4 regions of the Pseudomonas ekonensis genome follow, and region 1 is predicted to be linked to each of the others. Evidence: predicted binding sites of a transcription regulator. Region 1 holds the regulator's gene; each other region holds the start of a gene.
The links. The regulator FliA, encoded in region 1, starts transcription of late flagellar genes. The targets are predictions, from matches to a motif close to CTAAAGTTTNNNNNNNNNNNGCCGNTAA.
Positions count from the first base shown of each region.

Region 2: KVG96_RS04030 (methyl-accepting chemotaxis protein) is a predicted target of FliA. The motif match lies at 2,151-2,178, and genes of this name have one in related genera.
Region 3: KVG96_RS09505 (methyl-accepting chemotaxis protein) is a predicted target of FliA. The motif match lies at 2,124-2,151, and genes of this name have one in related genera.
Region 4: KVG96_RS11495 (methyl-accepting chemotaxis protein) is a predicted target of FliA. The motif match lies at 3,020-3,047, and genes of this name have one in related genera.

Region 1 is NZ_JAHSTS010000002.1:847,991-852,378, reverse strand. Features, by position in the region: gene flhF (flagellar biosynthesis GTPase FlhF) at 1-861, shown strand, start outside; gene fleN (flagellar synthesis regulator FleN) at 975-1,805, shown strand; gene fliA (RNA polymerase sigma factor FliA) at 1,802-2,542, shown strand; gene KVG96_RS16865 (chemotaxis response regulator CheY) at 2,712-3,083, shown strand; gene KVG96_RS16860 (protein phosphatase CheZ) at 3,102-3,890, shown strand; gene KVG96_RS16855 (chemotaxis protein CheA) at 3,930-4,388, shown strand, end outside.
Region 2 is NZ_JAHSTS010000001.1:878,691-883,078, forward strand. Features, by position in the region: gene KVG96_RS04020 (inorganic phosphate transporter) at 1-836, opposite strand, end outside; gene KVG96_RS04025 (transporter) at 996-2,018, opposite strand; gene KVG96_RS04030 (methyl-accepting chemotaxis protein) at 2,292-3,914, shown strand.
Region 3 is NZ_JAHSTS010000001.1:2,140,618-2,145,005, reverse strand. Features, by position in the region: gene KVG96_RS09520 (phenylacetate--CoA ligase family protein) at 1-352, shown strand, start outside; gene KVG96_RS09515 (GNAT family N-acetyltransferase) at 352-1,263, shown strand; gene KVG96_RS09510 (hypothetical protein) at 1,306-1,839, opposite strand; gene KVG96_RS09505 (methyl-accepting chemotaxis protein) at 2,217-4,202, shown strand.
Region 4 is NZ_JAHSTS010000001.1:2,608,457-2,612,844, forward strand. Features, by position in the region: gene KVG96_RS11490 (pyridoxal phosphate-dependent aminotransferase) at 53-1,240, opposite strand; gene KVG96_RS11495 (methyl-accepting chemotaxis protein) at 1,282-2,907, opposite strand; gene KVG96_RS11500 (glycerate kinase) at 3,138-4,280, opposite strand.

The DNA.
Region 1 (4,388 bases):
AACCAGTTGCAGGGCAACCGTCCGGCCCAGGCCAACCTGTACCGCCGCCTGCAGCGCATCGGCCTGTCGGGCCCGCTGTCGCGCGACCTGCTGGCGATGATCAGCGACGTCGAGGAGCCGCGCCAGGCATGGCGCATGCTGCTGGCGCACCTGGCGCGGATGATCGGCGTGCCGGAGGTCGAACCGCTGGAAGAGGGCGGGGTGATCGCCATGGTCGGCCCCGCCGGCATGGGCAAGACCACCACCCTGGCCAAGCTCGCGGCGCGTTACGTGCTCAAGTACGGCGCGCAGAACATTGCCCTGGTGAGCATGGACAGCTTCCGCATCGGCGCCCAGGAACAGCTCAAGACCCTGGGCCGGATCCTCAATGTGTCGGTGACCCACGTCGATCCGGGCCAGTCCCTGGTGCAGGCGCTGGACCCGCTGCTGCGCAAGCGCGTGGTGCTGATCGACACCGCCGGCCTGCAGGCCAGCGATCCGGCGCTGCGCATGCAGCTGGAAAGCCTGGCCGGCCGCGGCATCCGCTCCAGGAACTATCTGGTTCTGGCCACCACCAGCCAGAAACAGGTGCTGACGGCCGCTTATCACAGTTACAAGCGTTGCGGGCTCGCCGGTTGCATCCTGACTAAACTGGATGAGACGGCCAGCCTCGGCGAAGTGCTGAGCCTGGCGATCAGCCACGAACTGCCGGTCGCCTACCTGACCGACGGCCCGCGGATCCCGGATGACCTGCATCTGCCGCGCCGTCACCAACTGGTCAGCCGCGCCGTCAGCGTGCAAATGCAGGAAGAACCCAGCGAAGAAGCCATGGCCGACATGTTCGCTGATATCTACCACAGCCCGACCAAGCAGGTCGGCTGAGGTAATGAACAGTTTTTGTACCTACATCGATGGCCTGCCACGCATTGTTCCGGTCGTGAACGCGCAGCCAGTAATGTGGCCTCCGTCTATGCAAGACAAGGTAAAGAAATAACATGGGCAGCATGCATCCCGTACAGGTGATCGCGGTGACCGGCGGCAAAGGTGGCGTCGGCAAGACTAACGTGTCAGTGAACTTGTCCCTGGCGCTGGCAGAGCTTGGCCGTCGGGTCATGCTGCTGGACGCCGACCTGGGTCTGGCGAACGTCGACGTTCTGCTGGGCCTCACACCCAAACGCACCCTGGCCGACGTGATCGAAGGCCGCTGCGAGCTGCGCGACGTGCTGCTGCAGGGCCCCGGCGGGATCCGCATCGTGCCGGCCGCCTCAGGCACCCAGAGCATGGTGCACCTGAGCCCGGCCCAGCATGCCGGCCTGATCCAGGCCTTCAGCGACATCGGCGACAACCTCGACGTGCTGGTGATCGACACCGCTGCGGGCATCGGTGACTCGGTGGTCAGTTTCGTGCGCGCCGCCCAGGAGGTGCTGCTGGTGGTCTGCGACGAGCCGACCTCCATCACCGACGCCTACGCACTGATCAAACTGCTCAACCGCGACTACGGCATGAACCGTTTCCGCGTCCTGGCCAACATGGCCCAGAGCCCGCAGGAAGGGCGCAACCTGTTCGCCAAGTTGACCAAGGTCACGGATCGCTTCCTGGACGTCGCCCTACAATACGTCGGCGCGGTGCCTTATGACGAAAGCGTGCGCAAGGCGGTGCAGAAGCAGCGTGCGGTCTATGAAGCCTTCCCGCGTTCCAAGTGCGCCCTGGCCTTCAAGGCGATCGCTCAAAAGGTCGACACCTGGCCGCTGCCCGCCAACCCGCGCGGCCACCTCGAGTTTTTCGTCGAGCGTCTCGTGCAGCAAACGGCAGGGCCTGTGCTATGACCGCCAGCGGTATGAACCTGTACAAGAAGTCGGCGCGCGATGCGCAGTACGAGCTGATCGAGCGTTATGCGCCGCTGGTCAAGCGCATCGCCTACCACTTGCTGGCGCGGTTGCCGGCCAGCGTGCAGGTCGAAGACCTGATCCAGGCCGGGATGATCGGCCTGCTCGAGGTCTCGAACAAATACGACGCCAGCAAGGGCGCCAGTTTCGAGACCTACGCGGGCATCCGGATCCGCGGCGCGATGCTTGACGAGGTGCGCAAAGGGGACTGGGCACCGCGCTCGGTCCACCGCAATACCCGCATGGTCAGCGACGCGATTCGCGCGATTGAAGCTAAAACCGGCCGTGACGCTAAAGATCACGAGGTTGCGGCCGAACTCCAATTGAGTCTCGACGATTACTACGGGATTTTGAACGACACCCTGGGCAGCCGGCTGTTCAGTTTCGACGACCTGCTGCAGGACGGCGAACACGAAGGGCTGCATGAGGATGGCGCCAGCGCTCATCTTGAGCCGTCGCGCGATCTGGAAGACGAACGCTTCCAGGCGGCGCTGGCGGACGCGATTGCCAATTTGCCGGAGCGCGAGCGACTGGTGTTGGCGCTGTACTACGACGAGGAACTGAACCTCAAGGAAATCGGTGAGGTCCTTGGCGTCAGCGAATCGCGGGTCAGCCAGTTGCACAGCCAGTGCGCGGCCCGTTTGCGGGGGCGTTTGGGGGAGTGGCGAGCGCGCTGAAGGCAGTGTGGGGACACTGCGAACGAGGCTGGTGCGGTGGTGAGCGGCACCGGTCTCGATCCGTTGTGCTCCAGACAGTCATCGAGAGTGCCTTGCCGGATTGAATGAAATGGCGCGTCCCGTTGCCGGGCGCGTTTAAGACTGCTTGGAGGTCGAATTGAACAAAGACATGAAAATCCTCATCGTTGACGATTTCTCAACGATGCGGCGGATCATCAAGAACCTGCTGCGTGACCTGGGGTTCACCAACACCGCCGAGGCCGACGACGGCAACACCGCGTTGCCGATGCTGGAAAGCGGGCACTTCGATTTTCTGGTCACCGACTGGAACATGCCCGGCATGACCGGCATCGACTTGCTGCGCAAGGTGCGCGCCGACGAGCGCCTCAAGCACCTGCCGGTCCTGATGGTGACGGCGGAAGCCAAGCGCGAGCAGATCATCGAAGCGGCCCAGGCCGGCGTCAACGGCTACGTGGTCAAACCATTCACGGCCCAGGCTTTGAAAGAAAAGATCGAGAAGATTTTCGAACGCATCGGCTGATGAACGCGCGGGGGAGCTATGGAGCATAAAGAGTCTTCACAGGGCGACTTCGAGTCGACGCTGAAAAAACACGCGGTCGAATTGGTCGACAGCCTTGAAAAGGGCAAGTTCGGCGAGGCCGTGCAACTGATCCATGAGCTCAATCAGACCCGTGACCGCGGCCTGTACCAGGAAGTGGGCAAGCTCACGCGCGAGCTGCACAGTGCGATCGTCAATTTCCATATCGATCCGCACATGCCCCAGGCCGAAGAGGTGTCGCAGATCACCGATGCGACCGAGCGCCTTGGCTATGTGGTCAAGCTGACCGAGAACGCCGCCAACCGCACCATGGATCTGGTGGAGAGCGCAACGCCGGTGGTCAACGCGCTCGCTGACGAAGCCCAGGCGCTGAGCGCCGATTGGGGCCGGTTCATGCGTCGCGAGGTCGGGGCCGAAGAGTTCCGCGAACTGGCGCGCCGGGTCGACGGTTTTCTGGCGCGCAGCAGCGCGGACAGCCGGGCGGTGTCGGGCAACCTGAACGACATCCTGCTGGCCCAGGATTACCAGGACCTGACCGGTCAGGTGATCAAGCGCGTGACCCAATTGGTCACCGAAGTCGAAAGCAATCTGCTCAAGCTCGTGCTCATGGCCAGTCAGGTGGACCGCTTTGCGGGCATCGAACATGACCGTGCGGCGATGCTTGCCGAAAAAGATCCGCAAAAACATCTCTCGCAGGGTGAAGGTCCGCAGATTCATGCCGATAAACGAGAAGACGTTGTGTCCGGTCAGGACGATGTGGACGATTTGTTATCCAGCCTTGGATTTTGAGTTTTTTTGGGTTTTTAGACCTGTAGGAGCACCCCATTAATGAGCTTCGGCGCCGATGAAGAGATCCTTCAGGATTTCCTGGTTGAGGCCGGCGAGATTCTTGAGCAACTGTCCGAACAACTGGTCGAGCTGGAAAGCCGTCCGGACGACGCAGACTTGCTCAACGCAATTTTTCGCGGTTTCCACACTGTAAAAGGGGGCGCCGGCTTCCTTCAGCTCAACGAGCTGGTGGAGTGCTGTCACATCGCCGAGAACGTGTTCGACATCCTGCGCAAGGGTGAGCGTCGCGTTGATGCGGAACTGATGGACGTGGTGCTTGAGGCGCTGGACTCGGTGAACAGCATGTTCGGCGAAGTCCGCGACCGCAGCCCGATCACCGCCGCCACCCCGGAACTGCTGGCGGCCCTGGCCCGCCTGGCCGAGCCGCAGTCGGCCGATGAGGCCGCGCCTGCCGCTGCGGAAGTGGTTGAGGAGCCGGTTGCCGAAAGCGCCTCGGGC
Region 2 (4,388 bases), on a different contig from region 1:
ATGATCAGGCCCATGCCTTTCTGGCCGTCGTTGGAGCCGTGGGCGAACGACACGCCGGTGCAGGTCAGGATCAGCAGGCCGCGGATCCACCACGGCGGCGGGGTGTCGCCCTCGGGGGCCTTGTACAGCGAACGGTTCTTGACGAACGCGCGCAAGGCCAGCAGCAACAGCGCCGCGCAACCGAAGCCCACCAGCGGCGACAGCAGCAGGGCGTAGCCGACCTTGGTCGCCTGGGCCCAATCCACGCCGCTGGTGCCGTCGCGCCCGTGCATCAGGGCGTTGGCCACGCCGACGCCGATGATCGAACCGATCAGGGTGTGCGACGACGAGGCCGGCAGCCCCAGCCACCAAGTGCCGAGGTTCCACAGGATCGCGGCGATCAGCAGGGCGAAGATCATCGCGAAGCCGGCGGACGAGCCGACCTGCAGGATCAGTTCCACCGGCAGCAGGGCGATGATGCCGAACGCCACCGCGCCGCTGGACAGCAGCACCCCGAGGAAGTTGAAGAAGCCGGACCACACCACCGCGAAATGCGGCGGCAGCGAATGGGTGTAGATCACCGTGGCCACGGCGTTGGCGGTGTCGTGGAAGCCGTTGACGAACTCGAAGCCCAGCGCGATCAGCAGCGCCACGCCCAGCAGCAGGAACGGTGTCCAGGTGGTGACCACGGTGCCCAGCTCGTGCATGTCGTGCATCAGGCTGTAGGCGGTGAACAGCAGACCCAGGGCCAGCACCGCGAAAAACACCACATAGGTGAAGGGACCGGTTTTCTTGTCGAGGGCTGGCCTGCCGCTGGAAGCGGACGGTTGGCCGGCGGTCAGGGAGGGCGTCGCCATGGGAGGACATTCCTGAGCGGGGGAAGGAGTGTCGCCCATGATCGTTGCTGAATATTACAGAGAGACTGCGGCAGATCAGTGTTTGGTGGATTGACTGCGCCGTCGGTCCGGATCCGGACGGGCCGGCGCCACCGCAAGCAGGCTTGCGATGGCGGCAACTCAGTAATCGCGCCGTTTGCGAAACGCCCAGCGTCCGGCGATCAGGGTGAACGTCGCCACCAGCGCCACCAGGATCCAGAACCCCTCAGGATCCTGCGCCAGCGGCACGCCGCCGACGTTCATGCCGAAGAAACCGGCGATGATGTTGATCGGCAGCGCCAGCACCGTGACCACGGTCAGGGTGAACAGCGTGCGGTTGCTCTGTTCGTTGACGTTGGCGGCGATCTCTTCCTGCAGCAGTTTGATCCGCTCGCCCAGGGCCGTGAGGTCGTTGATGATCAAGGCGAACTCTTCGGTGGACTTGCGCAGTTCCTTGACGTCTTCCTTCTGCAGCCACGCCGGCGGGCGGTTGAGCAGGCGCAGCAGCGAGCCCGGCTCCAGCGCCAGCAGCCGTTGCAGGCGCACCAGCACCCGGCGGTTGGCGCCCAGCTCGGCGCGGTTGGTCGACAGCCGCGAGGACAGCAGTTCGTCCTCGACCTGATCGACGCTCAGGCTGGTCTTGCGCACGATCTGGGTCAGCACTTCGCCCTGGTCGCGCAGCAGGTGCACCAGCAGCTCCAGCGGCGAGCGGAAGCATTCGCCGGCCTTCACCGAGGAACGCAGCTTGTCCACCGAGTGCAGCGGTTGCAGGCGTGCGCTGACGATCAGCTTGCCGCGCACGCAGACCCACAGGGTCGAGACGTCCGAGGACACCATGCTGCTGAGGTTGAACACCACGTCGTTGACCACCGCCAGCAGGGCCGAGTCGACGTGCTCGATGCGGGTCGAGCGCGAGCCTTCGTGCAGCGCCTCGAAGAACTCCTCGGGCAATTGCAGGTGGCTCTTCATCCAGCGTTCGCACGCGGCATGGGCCAGGTTCAGGTGCAGCCAGAGGAACTCGTCGCCTTCGCCGTCGTTCTGCAGGCAGCGCAGGGCCGTGGCCGAATCGACTTCGCGGCCGCGTTCGCCGGGGCGGAAGCGAAAACCGTAGAGCAAACCGAACAGGTCGGGATCGCGATGACCGAGGTCGAGGCTGTGGTTCATGGAGACTCGCAGGGGAGGGCGTCTGTCGCGGGAGAGACAGGCTCACGTGTGCCCCATCATGGCGACGCTTTGTGACGGTTGCGTGACGGCAAAGTGACTGCCGTTCAAGGGTTTACCGGCGGTCGGATTTTTCTCAAGAAGCGCGCTGGTGCGCCGATCACGCATAGGTTAGGTTGCGCGCCTTCGGCCAAGAGCCAAGGCCCGCCGACACGGATGTCCGGCACCATTCACGTCTTACCGGGCGTGCCTCATCCCTGTCATGAGTACCTTGCGATGCTGCAAAAATCCCTGAGAGCGCAAATTCTCGCCCTGCTGAGCGGCAGCCTGCTGGCGATGCTGTTGATCGCGCTGTCCTGCTTCCATTTCCTGTCCAACGGCGTGCAGAGCTACAGCCAGCTGATCGCCGGCCCGCTGCACACCTCGCAACTGATCGACGAAGCCAACCTGCAGTTCAAGGTGCAGGTGCAGGAGTGGAAGAACGTCTTGCTGCGCGGCAAGCAGCCGGCGGACCTGGCCAAGTACTGGGGCCAGTTCGAGGAGCGTCAGCGTGACGTCCAGACCATACTGGGCGAGCTGGCGGGCCAGCCCGGCATCGAGCCTTCGCTCAAGAGCCGCATCGAGCGCCTGCGCGAAGAGCACCGTCTGCTGGGCGCCGCCTACCAGAAGGGCCGCGACGCCTACGTGGCCGCCGGGGCCGATCCGGCGGCCGGCGATGCCGCCGTCAAGGGCGTGGATCGCGCCGCCAGCGACCAGATGAGCGAACTGGTGGCCGAACTGCGCAAGCAAGGCACCGAGCAATCGGCGCTGATCAGCGCCAGCGCCGACCGTACCGTGTGGCTGGGCCTGTTGGTGATGCTCGCCTCCGGTCTGCTGATCGGCCTGCTGAGCCTGTGGCTGGTCAACCGCAACCTGGTCGAGCCGATCCGCAAACTGATCGGTTACGTCAGCCTGTTGAGCCAGGGCAAGTTTGCCGAGCGCGTGGCCAGCAACCGTCAGGACGAGCTGGGCAACCTGGCCGCAGCGGCCAACACCCTGCGCGATTTCCTCGCCGAGACCTTCAGCCACCTGCAACGCAGCGCCAAGGACCTGGACAGCGCCAGCGGCGAGCTGAACGCCATCGCCACCCTGATGGCCGGCGGCACCAACGAGCAGTTCAGCCGCACCGATCAGGTGGCCACGGCGATGAACGAAATGTCTGCCACCGCCCAGGAAGTCGCTCGTCACGCGGCGGACGCGGCGCGGGCCGCCGACGATGCCGACCAGTCCGCCCAGCAGGGCGAGAAGGTCATGCAGAACACCATTCACGCCATCACCCAGATGCGCGGCGAGATCGCCAACACCGCCACGGTGATCCGTCGCCTGGAGGCCGACAGCGGCCGCATCGGCAAGGTGCTGGAAGTGATCCGCGGCATCGCCGAGCAGACCAACCTGCTGGCGCTCAACGCCGCCATCGAAGCGGCCCGTGCCGGCGAGGCCGGACGCGGTTTCGCGGTGGTGGCCGACGAGGTGCGCAACCTGGCGCAGCGCACGGCGGAGTCGATCATCGAGATCAACCAGATCATCCACAGCGTGCAGACGGGCGCAGTGGACGCCGCCCACGCCATCGACAGCGGCCAGACCCGCAGCGACGAAAGCGTCGAGCAGGTGACTCAGGCCGGCGCCATGCTCGAGCGCATCACCCACGCGGTGGAAGCGATCCGCGACATGAACCGCCAGATCGCCACGGCGGCCGAAGAACAGACCTCGGTGGCCGAGGACATCTCGCGCAACCTGACCGAAATCACCTCGATCGCCAGCACCAACCTCGACAACGTCCAGCGCACCGAAAGCGCCAGCCAGAACCTGCACGGGCTGTCGGGGCAACTGAACGAAGTCACCGCCCGCCTGAGCGCCTGACGCCTGCGAACCTGTGGGGGCCAGACTGTTGGCGGTGGGGCCGGCACTGGAGATGCCAACAGTGCCGGCCCTATCGCTGGCAAGCCAGCTCCCACAGGTTCCGGGTCGTTCACAGATACAGGGCTGAACCCAGACACTGTGGGAGCCGGTTTGCCAGCGATGGCGGTGGGTCAGGCAACAGGGATGTCGGCAGTGCCGGCCTCATCGCTTGCAGGCAAGCTCCTACAGGTTCCGGGTCGTTCACAGATACAGGGCTGAACCCAGACACTGTGGGAGCTGGCTTGCCAGCGATGGCGGTGGGTCAGGCAACAGGGATGTCGGCAGTGCCGGCCTCATCGCTTGCAGGCAAGCTCCTACAGGTTCCGAGTCGTTCTCAGATGCAGGGTTGAACCCAGACACTGTGGGAGCTGGCTTGCCAGCGATGGCGGTGGGTCAGGCGGTAGAGATGTCGGCTGAGCCGGCCTCATCGCTTGC
Region 3 (4,388 bases), on a different contig from region 1:
GGTCGGCATCCTGAGCCTGGAGCCGCATGCCATCGGCGAGTGCGTGCGGCGCATCACCGCGAGCGACGATTGGCAGTTGCTCATCGAGCAATGCGAGGGCCGGGACGTCGTCAGCCTGAACTGGGTGCCGGGCGCCTCAGGCCCTGACACCGGGATTGCAGCCGGGGATTCGCTGCGCGATGCGCTGACCGAACAGAACCCGCAGATCGAACGGCTGACCGCCGACGGTTTGCTGGAACTGCGCATCTGCCGCTGCACCGTGGAACAGTTGCTGCGCCATCCGCGCTCGGGCAAACAGCGGCGGGTGGTGGATCTGCGTCCCTACGAAAGTCAGCGCCAGGAGCAGCCGTGATGGAGCCGGTCATTCTGCGGCGCTACCGCAGCGACGATGCGGCCGCCGTCACGCGGTTGTTCCGCGAGGTCTACGCACACCATTACGTTCAACCCCAGGTGTACCTGCCCCGCATGATCACCCAGAACCAAACGGATGGCCGCTGGCATTCCCTGCTGGCGGTGAGCGCTGACCGGGTGGTGGGGCATGCGGCGCTGATCCGCGCCGAGGGCGGGCGCACCGCCGAACTGGCGCTGAGCGTGGTGCACCCCGATGCCCGCGGCCGAAGCATCGCGACACGGCTGGGCCGGGAACTGTTGACCCGCGCCGAGGCCATGGGTTACCGGGGCGTGACGATCAAGCAAGTGACCCGGCATCCCTACACCCAGCGCATGGCCGAAACGCTCGGTTTTCACGGCACCGCGCTGTTTGCGGACTACGCGCCCTCGCCGGTCGGCGATCCCGAACCGGAATCCGTCGTCATCGGCTACCGGCCCCTCTCCGGCCATCGGCGGCCTCTGCCCGCGCAGCGCTGGCCACACAGTTCTCGGCGCTTCATGCAGCACCTGTGCGATGTCTTCGGCACGGATCACCGAGCGCAGCCCTGGGTCGGGCCTGCGGCGCGCCTGCGATTGCACGGCGACCGCTACGATGGGGTGTTTGAGGCGCTCGACGCGGAGTTGGCCCGGCAGTTGATCAGCCTGCCGGAACGCTGGCGGATTTCCCTCAGGCTCAGGCTGGGGCAAGACTTCGCCACGGATCTGCAGACCCTGTCGCAGGCCGGGTTCGTGTTTTGCGGCGTGACGCCGGATGAAGGGAGCGACGGCTGGATGGCGCTGTTCCACCGGGGCATGCGGCAGCGCGCGCTGACGTTGCACTGCCCTTACATGCAGGGTTTGCAGGACGACCTGCAGCGGGTCGCCCGGCCTTGACGCTAAAAGGCCCGCCTTGAGGGGGCGGGCCTTTGTCGTTCGTCACGCCTTGGCGTTGACGCCCTTGTCGGTCGGAAGGGCGCGTTCGCCGCCCTGTCCGTAAGTCTTCAGGTTCTGCAGCACGTAAATGGCTTTCTTGTATTCCGGAATCAACCCGTTGGCGTACTTGTTGCCCTTGAGGTTGTTGTTCTGGATGGTGTCCAGCTGGGTGGCGAAATACTCCAGGGCGTTGAACTTGGCATCCGGGTCCTTCTGGACGCCGAAGCGGTCGAACTTGTCGCCGGCGTTGAGCAAGGTCATCGCGGTGATGTCGGAGATCAGCCCACGGCTGCGCAGAAACGTGCTCAGGGTGCCCAACTGCTTGGGCGAAACGTTTTCCGGATCGAATCCCTTGATGTTCTTGTGCAGGCGCTGCCTGTCCATCTCAGCCGTGTTGAGCGCCGTGGGGTCGTTGCCCACGAGGGCGAGCATCTGCTTGACCTTGACGCTTTGGGAGACGGGCTTGCTCGATGAACGGGTGTCTCTGACCAACAGGCCTGCCTTGCTTTGCCAGGCGCCGGTATAGCCGACGGTCATGATTGGGCTCCTTGCGGGATGAACATGGAAAGTCCTTGGTGAACGACTTGAACTGGCCGCGAGTATCGGTCGGCAAAGTGATAGCACCAACCGTTTTCTGTCCTTTTTTACAATTCTTGTACATTTTCGACACAAATGGCGGACAGCCCGAATCCATTGGCCTAGAGCGGCATAAGGGAGCGGCCAAAGTAGTTTTTTTGCTCTAACGTACGGTCCGGTTAGTTTCTCTGTAACAGTCCGGATACGTCCGTTTGTCGCCGCCTGCCGTTCTGGCACGAAAGTACCTAAAGCTTCGCGAAACGCCGACGATAGCTAAGGACACCTGCGTGTTTTTTTCGCTGCCCACAATAAGAATCGCCGCTCAAGGACTGGTCTTCATGCCCGCATTCCGCACCATTCAGGCTCGCTACACCTTGTTTCTGGTTCTGTTCATCCTCCTGCTCTCTGTGTTGACCGTGGTCGGCATCAGTCAGTTGGTCGCGCCCAAGCTGCGCCAGACCGAAGAGCAAGTGGCGCTCAACCGGATCGCCGAAGTCGCCGAACAGATCCAGGGCGAACTGAACAAGGTCCAGGCCCAGCAACGCAGCATCACCCAGACCGTCCCCCTGCTCGACAGCGCGGCCATCGACGCGGTGCTGCCGGGCCTGGTGGATCAGTACGGCGAACTCAAGGTGTTCGGCGGCGGCATCTGGCCGCTGCCGGGCCAGCGCGAGGCCGGGCGCAACAAATTCAGCACGTTCTGGCACCGCGACGCCTCGGGCAAACTGGCGGTGAACACCTTCTGGAACAGCGATGCGGCCCCCAACTACTACGACCAGAGCTGGTACAAGGGCGGCATGCAGACCCCGCGCGGCCAGTGCGCCTGGGCCGCCGCCTACAAGGACGACGCCAGCGCCGAGCCACGCACCAACTGCGCCATGGCCATCCAGAAGAACGGCGCAGCCTGGGGCGTGTCGACCATCGACGTGACGCTGGGCTTCTTCAACGACCTGGTGGCGCGCAAGGAAAAAGACCTCAACGCGCAAATGCTGATCGTCGAGGCCGACGGCAAGATCATCAGCAACAGCTCGCGCATCAACGGGCCGATCGTGCTCAAGAACATCAGCGAGCTGAATTCGCCTTTCGCCAGCCAGGTCAAGGCCGGCCTGCAGCAGCGCGACCGGACCCAACGCAGCGAGTTCGACGACAACGGCGAAGCCAGCACCTTCTTCATGCGCCCGATCGAAGGCACCCCGTGGTTCCTGGCCACCGCCCTGCCGACCCGCACCATCACCGCCCAGCGCGACGACGTGCTCGGCACCCTGAGCCTTTTGCAGATTCCGTTGGTGATCCTGCTGGTGCTGTGGCAGGTCTACGCCATCCGCCAACTGATCCAGCGCATGAAGGCCCTCAAGGCCAACATCGATTCCCTGTCCAGCGGCGACGCCGACCTGACCCGGCGCATCACCATCCGCGCCGAAGACGAACTGGGGGCCATCGGCCACTCGGTCAATGCGTTCATCGCCTATCTGCAGAACATGATCGGCGAAGTGACCCAGGCCACCGGCGCCATGGCCTCGAGCCTGGACAACCTGCAACGCACCTCGGCGCACACCAGCCAGATCCTTTTGCGCCACGCCTCGGAAACCGACCAGACCGTCACGGCCATCAATGAAATGAGCTCGACCGCCGAAAGCGTCGCGCAGAACGCCGCCGAGACCGCCGCGTTCACCCGCCGCGCCAACGAAAACGCCGACCGCTCGCGGGTCGTCGTCGGCGAGGCCTCCGGCAGCGTGGTGGCCCTGATCGACGAAGTGGCCAGCGCCACCCACAAGGTCGAAAGCATGCAACAGGACGCCCAGCGCATCACCGAAATCCTCGGGGTGATCGGCGCCATCGCCGGCCAAACCAACCTGCTGGCCCTCAACGCCGCCATCGAAGCGGCCCGCGCCGGCGAGCAAGGCCGCGGCTTTGCCGTGGTGGCCGATGAGGTCCGCGCCCTCGCCGCCCGCACCCAGGCCAGCACCTCGGAAATCAACGAAATGCTGTCCCGTCTGACCCAGGGCGTGAGCTCATCAGTCAGCGCCATGGAAAACACCCAGGCCAGTTGCCAATCGGCCGCCGACGCCACCGCCCGGGTCAACGCAGGGCTGGACGAGATGGCCGGCTCCGTCGGCCACATCAACAGCCTGAGCGCCCAGATCGCCACCGCCGCCGAGCAGCAAAGCGCCGTGACCGAAGAGATCAACCGCAGCATGGTGCAGATCCGGCAGATGGTCGATGAACTGGTGCAGAGCGGCCAGGCCAGCGAACTCAACACCCGCCAACTGGCGGAGGCGAACGGCCGGGTGAGCGCGATCATGGGGCGGTTCAAGGTGAGGTGACTGCAAGCTGCAAGCTGCAAGCCGCAAGCCGCAAGCCGCAAGCTGCAAGCTGCAAGCTGCAAGCTGCAAGCTGCAAGCCGCAAGCCGCAAGCTGCAAGCTGCAAGCCGCAAGCCGCAAGCCGCAAGCTGCAAGCTGCAAGCTGCAAGCTGCAAGCCATCAGCTTGGGGCTTAAAGCTTGCAGCTTG
Region 4 (4,388 bases), on a different contig from region 1:
CCTGTAGGAGCTTGCCTGCAAGCGATGGGGCCGGACAGCCTCCACATAACTGTCAGGCCGTGCGCGCCTGCAACAGCTGCGCCGCGCACAGGGCGATCCGCGCGCAGGCATCAGCCAGCTTCACCCGGTCCACCACCAGCCCGATGCGGATGTGCCCCGCCGCGCTGGGCCCGAAGGCCTCCCCGGCGAGCACCGACACCCCGTAACCCTCCAGCAGCCGCTCGGCGAACGCCTGGGCGCCGAGCCCGGTCTGGCGCACATCGACCATCACGAACATCCCGCCGTCGGGGCGCACCGGGTGCAGGCCCGGGCAACCGCGCAGACGGTCGCACACCAGGTCCCGGCGCAGACGGTATTCCTCGCGCATCCGGGTCACCTCCGGCAGATCCTTCTCCAGCGCCACCTGCGCCGCTTTCTGCACGAAGTCCGGCAAGCCGAACAGCATGCTCAAGGACAGGTTGACCAAATGCCCGGCCAAGGTCTTGGGCCCGATCATCCAGCCGATGCGCCAGCCGGTCATGGCGTGGGACTTGGACAGGCTGTTGACCGTGGCCGTGCGCTCGGCCATGCCCGGCAGGCTCGCCGGGCTGACATGCTCGCCCTCGTACAAAAGTTCGCTGTACACCTCGTCGCTGATCAGCCACAGGTCATGGCGGATGCACAGCGCCGCCAGTTCCTGCCAGACCAGCAGCGGCAGGCTGGCGCCCGAGGGGTTGTTGGGGCTGTTGAGCAGCATGGCGCGGGTCTTGGCGGTGATCCGCGCCGCGACGTCCGCCGGATCGACGCGAAAGCCGTTCTCGGGCCGCACCGGCACCGGCACCACCGTCGCCCCGCAGGCGCCGAACACGCCTTCGTAGGTGACGTACATCGGTTCGGCGACGATCACCTCGTCGCCCGGGTCGAGCAAGCACTGCGCCACCGAATACACGGCGCATTGCGCGCCGGGCATGACGATCACGTGGTCGGCGTCCACCGCCTGGCCGCTGCGCCGCTGGTGGCGCCGGGCGATCAGGGTGCGCAGGGCGTGCTGGCCGCGCACCTCCGAGTAGTGCGTATCGCCGGCCAGCAGGCTGTCGATGGCGCCGTGGATGATCGGCAGCGGCGTGTCGAAATCCGGATCGCCCACGGTCAGCAGCAGGACATCGACGCCTTCGGCGCGCAACTCCAGCGCCCGGTCGTGAATCCGCCAGGCCGCTGCTCCCTCCCCGGCGATCCGTTGGGTCAAGGCTGAATAGCGCATGTACGTCTCCTGGTTGCGCGGTCTCCAGCCTTCACCGTATCTCAAATCACAAAACGCGCCACCATGGCGTTCAAATCCACCGCCAGACGCGACAGTTCGTGGGTCGCGGCGCTCGTCTGGTTGGCCCCTGCGGCCGACTGGGTGGCCAGGTCGCGGATGTTGACCAGGTTGCGGTCCACTTCCCGCGAGACCTGCGCCTGCTCTTCCGACGCGCTGGCGATGACCAGGTTGCGTTCGTTGATCTGATGGATCGACTGGGTGATCTGCTCCAGGGCGATACCGGCGGCGCGGGCCATTTCCAGGGTGGACTGGGTGCGCTGGTTGCTCTGCTGCATCGACTCGACCGCCTCGCCGGTGCCGTTCTGGATGCCGGCGACCATTTTCTCGATTTCCTGGGTCGATTGCGCGGTGCGGTGGGCCAAGGCCCGCACTTCGTCCGCCACCACCGCAAAGCCGCGTCCGGCCTCGCCGGCACGGGCCGCTTCGATGGCGGCGTTGAGCGCCAGCAGGTTGGTCTGCTCGGCGATGGCGCGGATCACGTCCAGCACCTTGCCGATGTCGCGGCCCTGGGCGGCCAGGCCTTCGATCATCTGCGCGGTGTTCTGCACGTCGTGGGTCATGGTCTGGATCGCATCGACGGTCTTCACCACCTGGTCGCGGCCTTCACGGGCGGCGTGGGTGGACTGGTTCGAGGCTTCGGAGGTGGACACGGCGTTGCGCGCCACTTCTTCCACGGCGGCGGTCATTTCGTTGACGGCGGTGGCGGCCTGTTCGATTTCGTCGTTCTGCTGCTGCAGGCCACGGGAGGCCTCTTCGGTCACCGCGCTCAGCTCCTCGGCGGCGGCACCCAACTGCGTGGCGGAGCCGGCGATCTGTTCGATGGTCTTGCGCAGGTTGGCCTGCATCTGCGCCAGCGCTTCGAGCAGGCGCGCCGGTTCGTCCTTGCCGTCGACTTCGATGGCTTTGGTCAGGTTGCCGCCGGCGATGGTCTGCGCCGCCGTCACCGCACGGTTCAGCGGCGTGACGATGCTGCGGGTCAGCAGCAGGGCCAGCAGCACGGTGGCCACGGCGGCGATCAGCGCGACGACGATGATCCCGGTGATGGCGCTGCCGTAGTGCTCGCCGGCCTGGACGGAGGCGGTCTTCGCATCGGCGGCGTTGATCGCGATCAGTTTGTTGAGCTGCTCGCCCATCAGGTCGGTGCCGTCCTTGATCCGGGTGTTGATCAGGGTGCGCATCTCATCGACTTTGTCTTGGCGCGACAGGTCCATCATCTGGTTCTGCGCTTGCAGGTAGTTGTCCAGGGTGGTCGCGAACGACTGATACAGCGCACGCTCCTCGGCGCCGGCCGGCAACGCCGCGTAGGCGGCCTGGGCGGTGCGCACCTTGTCGACCAGCACACCGATGCGGGTCTGGGCCTCTTGCAGGCCGGCCGGATCGCGGTTGACCAAGATACGGAACGACAGGATGCGCAGGCGCAGGACGTTTTCCGTCACCACGGCCAATTGGGTCACGCTGGGCAGTTGCGTGCTTTCCATGTCGATGGAGGCCTGGCGGATGATCGACATGCGGTTGACGGCGAATACGCCGAGCACGATCACCAGCAGGGCAATGAAGGCAAAACCTAAGAAGGCACGGGGCGCGATGTTCAGATTACGCAAAGACATAGGAGCACTCTCGAATGAGGGTAACGGCGAGCGTCCTTGCGCTTATCACTGGCCCGTGGTCGGATCCGGTGCGGCGCCACTGTTCAAAGGAGTCTTTGTGCGCCTGACCGTTGTATCGGCCAGGCTTGAGGAATTTTTCGGGCGAGGATGAAATATTTTTCAAAGTGTTGCAGCAATGAAACACCGCCTGTGGTGAGAAAGCTTGCTGCCTCACCACAGGTTTCAGGTGATCAAACGTTGCGCTGGGCCAGTCGCCACACCCGCGCGATGTCGCAGGCCCGCTCGCGCAGCAGGCGCGGCGCTTCGGCGCAGGCTTGCTCCAGCGTCATCGGCCCGCCGGTCACGGCGAAGGCGGCGTCGATGCCGTGGTCGTAGAGGGCCTGATAGCCTTCGCCCAAGGTCCCGGCGATGACGATCACCGGCACGCCGTGCTGACGGGCGATGCGCGCCACGCCGAACGGCGTCTTGCCGCGCAGGGTCTGGGCATCGAAGCGCCCTTCCCCGGTGATGACCAGATCCGCGCCCTGCACGGCGTCCGCCAGGCCCACCAGCTCCGCCACCACCTCGACGCCTGCCTGGAAGCGCGCGCCGAGAAACGCCTTGGCCGCAAACCCCAGGCCGCCTGCCGCGCCGCTGCCGGGCTCGTCGCGCACTTCTTTGCCCAGTGCTCGGGCACAGAGGTCGGCAAAATGCCCAAGGGCTTGATCCAGCTGTTGCACCTGGGCCGGCGAGGCGCCCTTCTGCGGGCCGAAGATCGCCGAGGCGCCGTGGGGGCCGCACAGCGGGTTGTTGACGTCGGCGGCGATGTCGAAACGCACCTGCGCCAGACGCGGATCCAGCCCGCCGATGTCCAGTTGCGCCAACTGCGCCAGGGCGAGGCCGCCCGGCGCCAGCGCTTGACCTTGGGCATCGCGCAGGTTCACGCCCAACGCCTGCATCGCCCCGGCGCCGCCGTCGTTGGTGGCGCTGCCGCCGATGGCCAGGATCACCCGTTGCGCCCCGGCGTCCAGTGCCGCACGGATCAGCTCGCCGGTGCCGAACGTGCTGCTGACGCAGGCGTCGCGCTGACCCGGCGGCACCCGTTGCAGGCCGCTGGCCTCGGCCATTTCGATGATCGCGGTGCGGTTGTGCGCCAGCCAGCCCCAGGCCGCGTCGACCGGCGCCCCCAACGGGCCGCGCACCCGGGTGTGGCGCAGTTCGCCTTCGCAGGCGGCCAGGATCGACTCCACCGTCCCCTCGCCGCCGTCGGCCATGGGGCACTTGACCAGCGTCGCCTCAGGCCAGACCTGCGCCAGGCCCGACGCAATGGCCTCGGCCACGCCTTGGGCGCTCAGGCTGTCCTTGAACGAATCGGGTGCGATGACGATCTTCATGCGAATTCTCCAGTTCCAATGGCGTCCATGCTGCCAGCCGCCATGGCCCTTGACGCCTGTCCGCTGCACAAGCGGCGGGAGCGTTTATTGTTCATTTCCACAAAACCG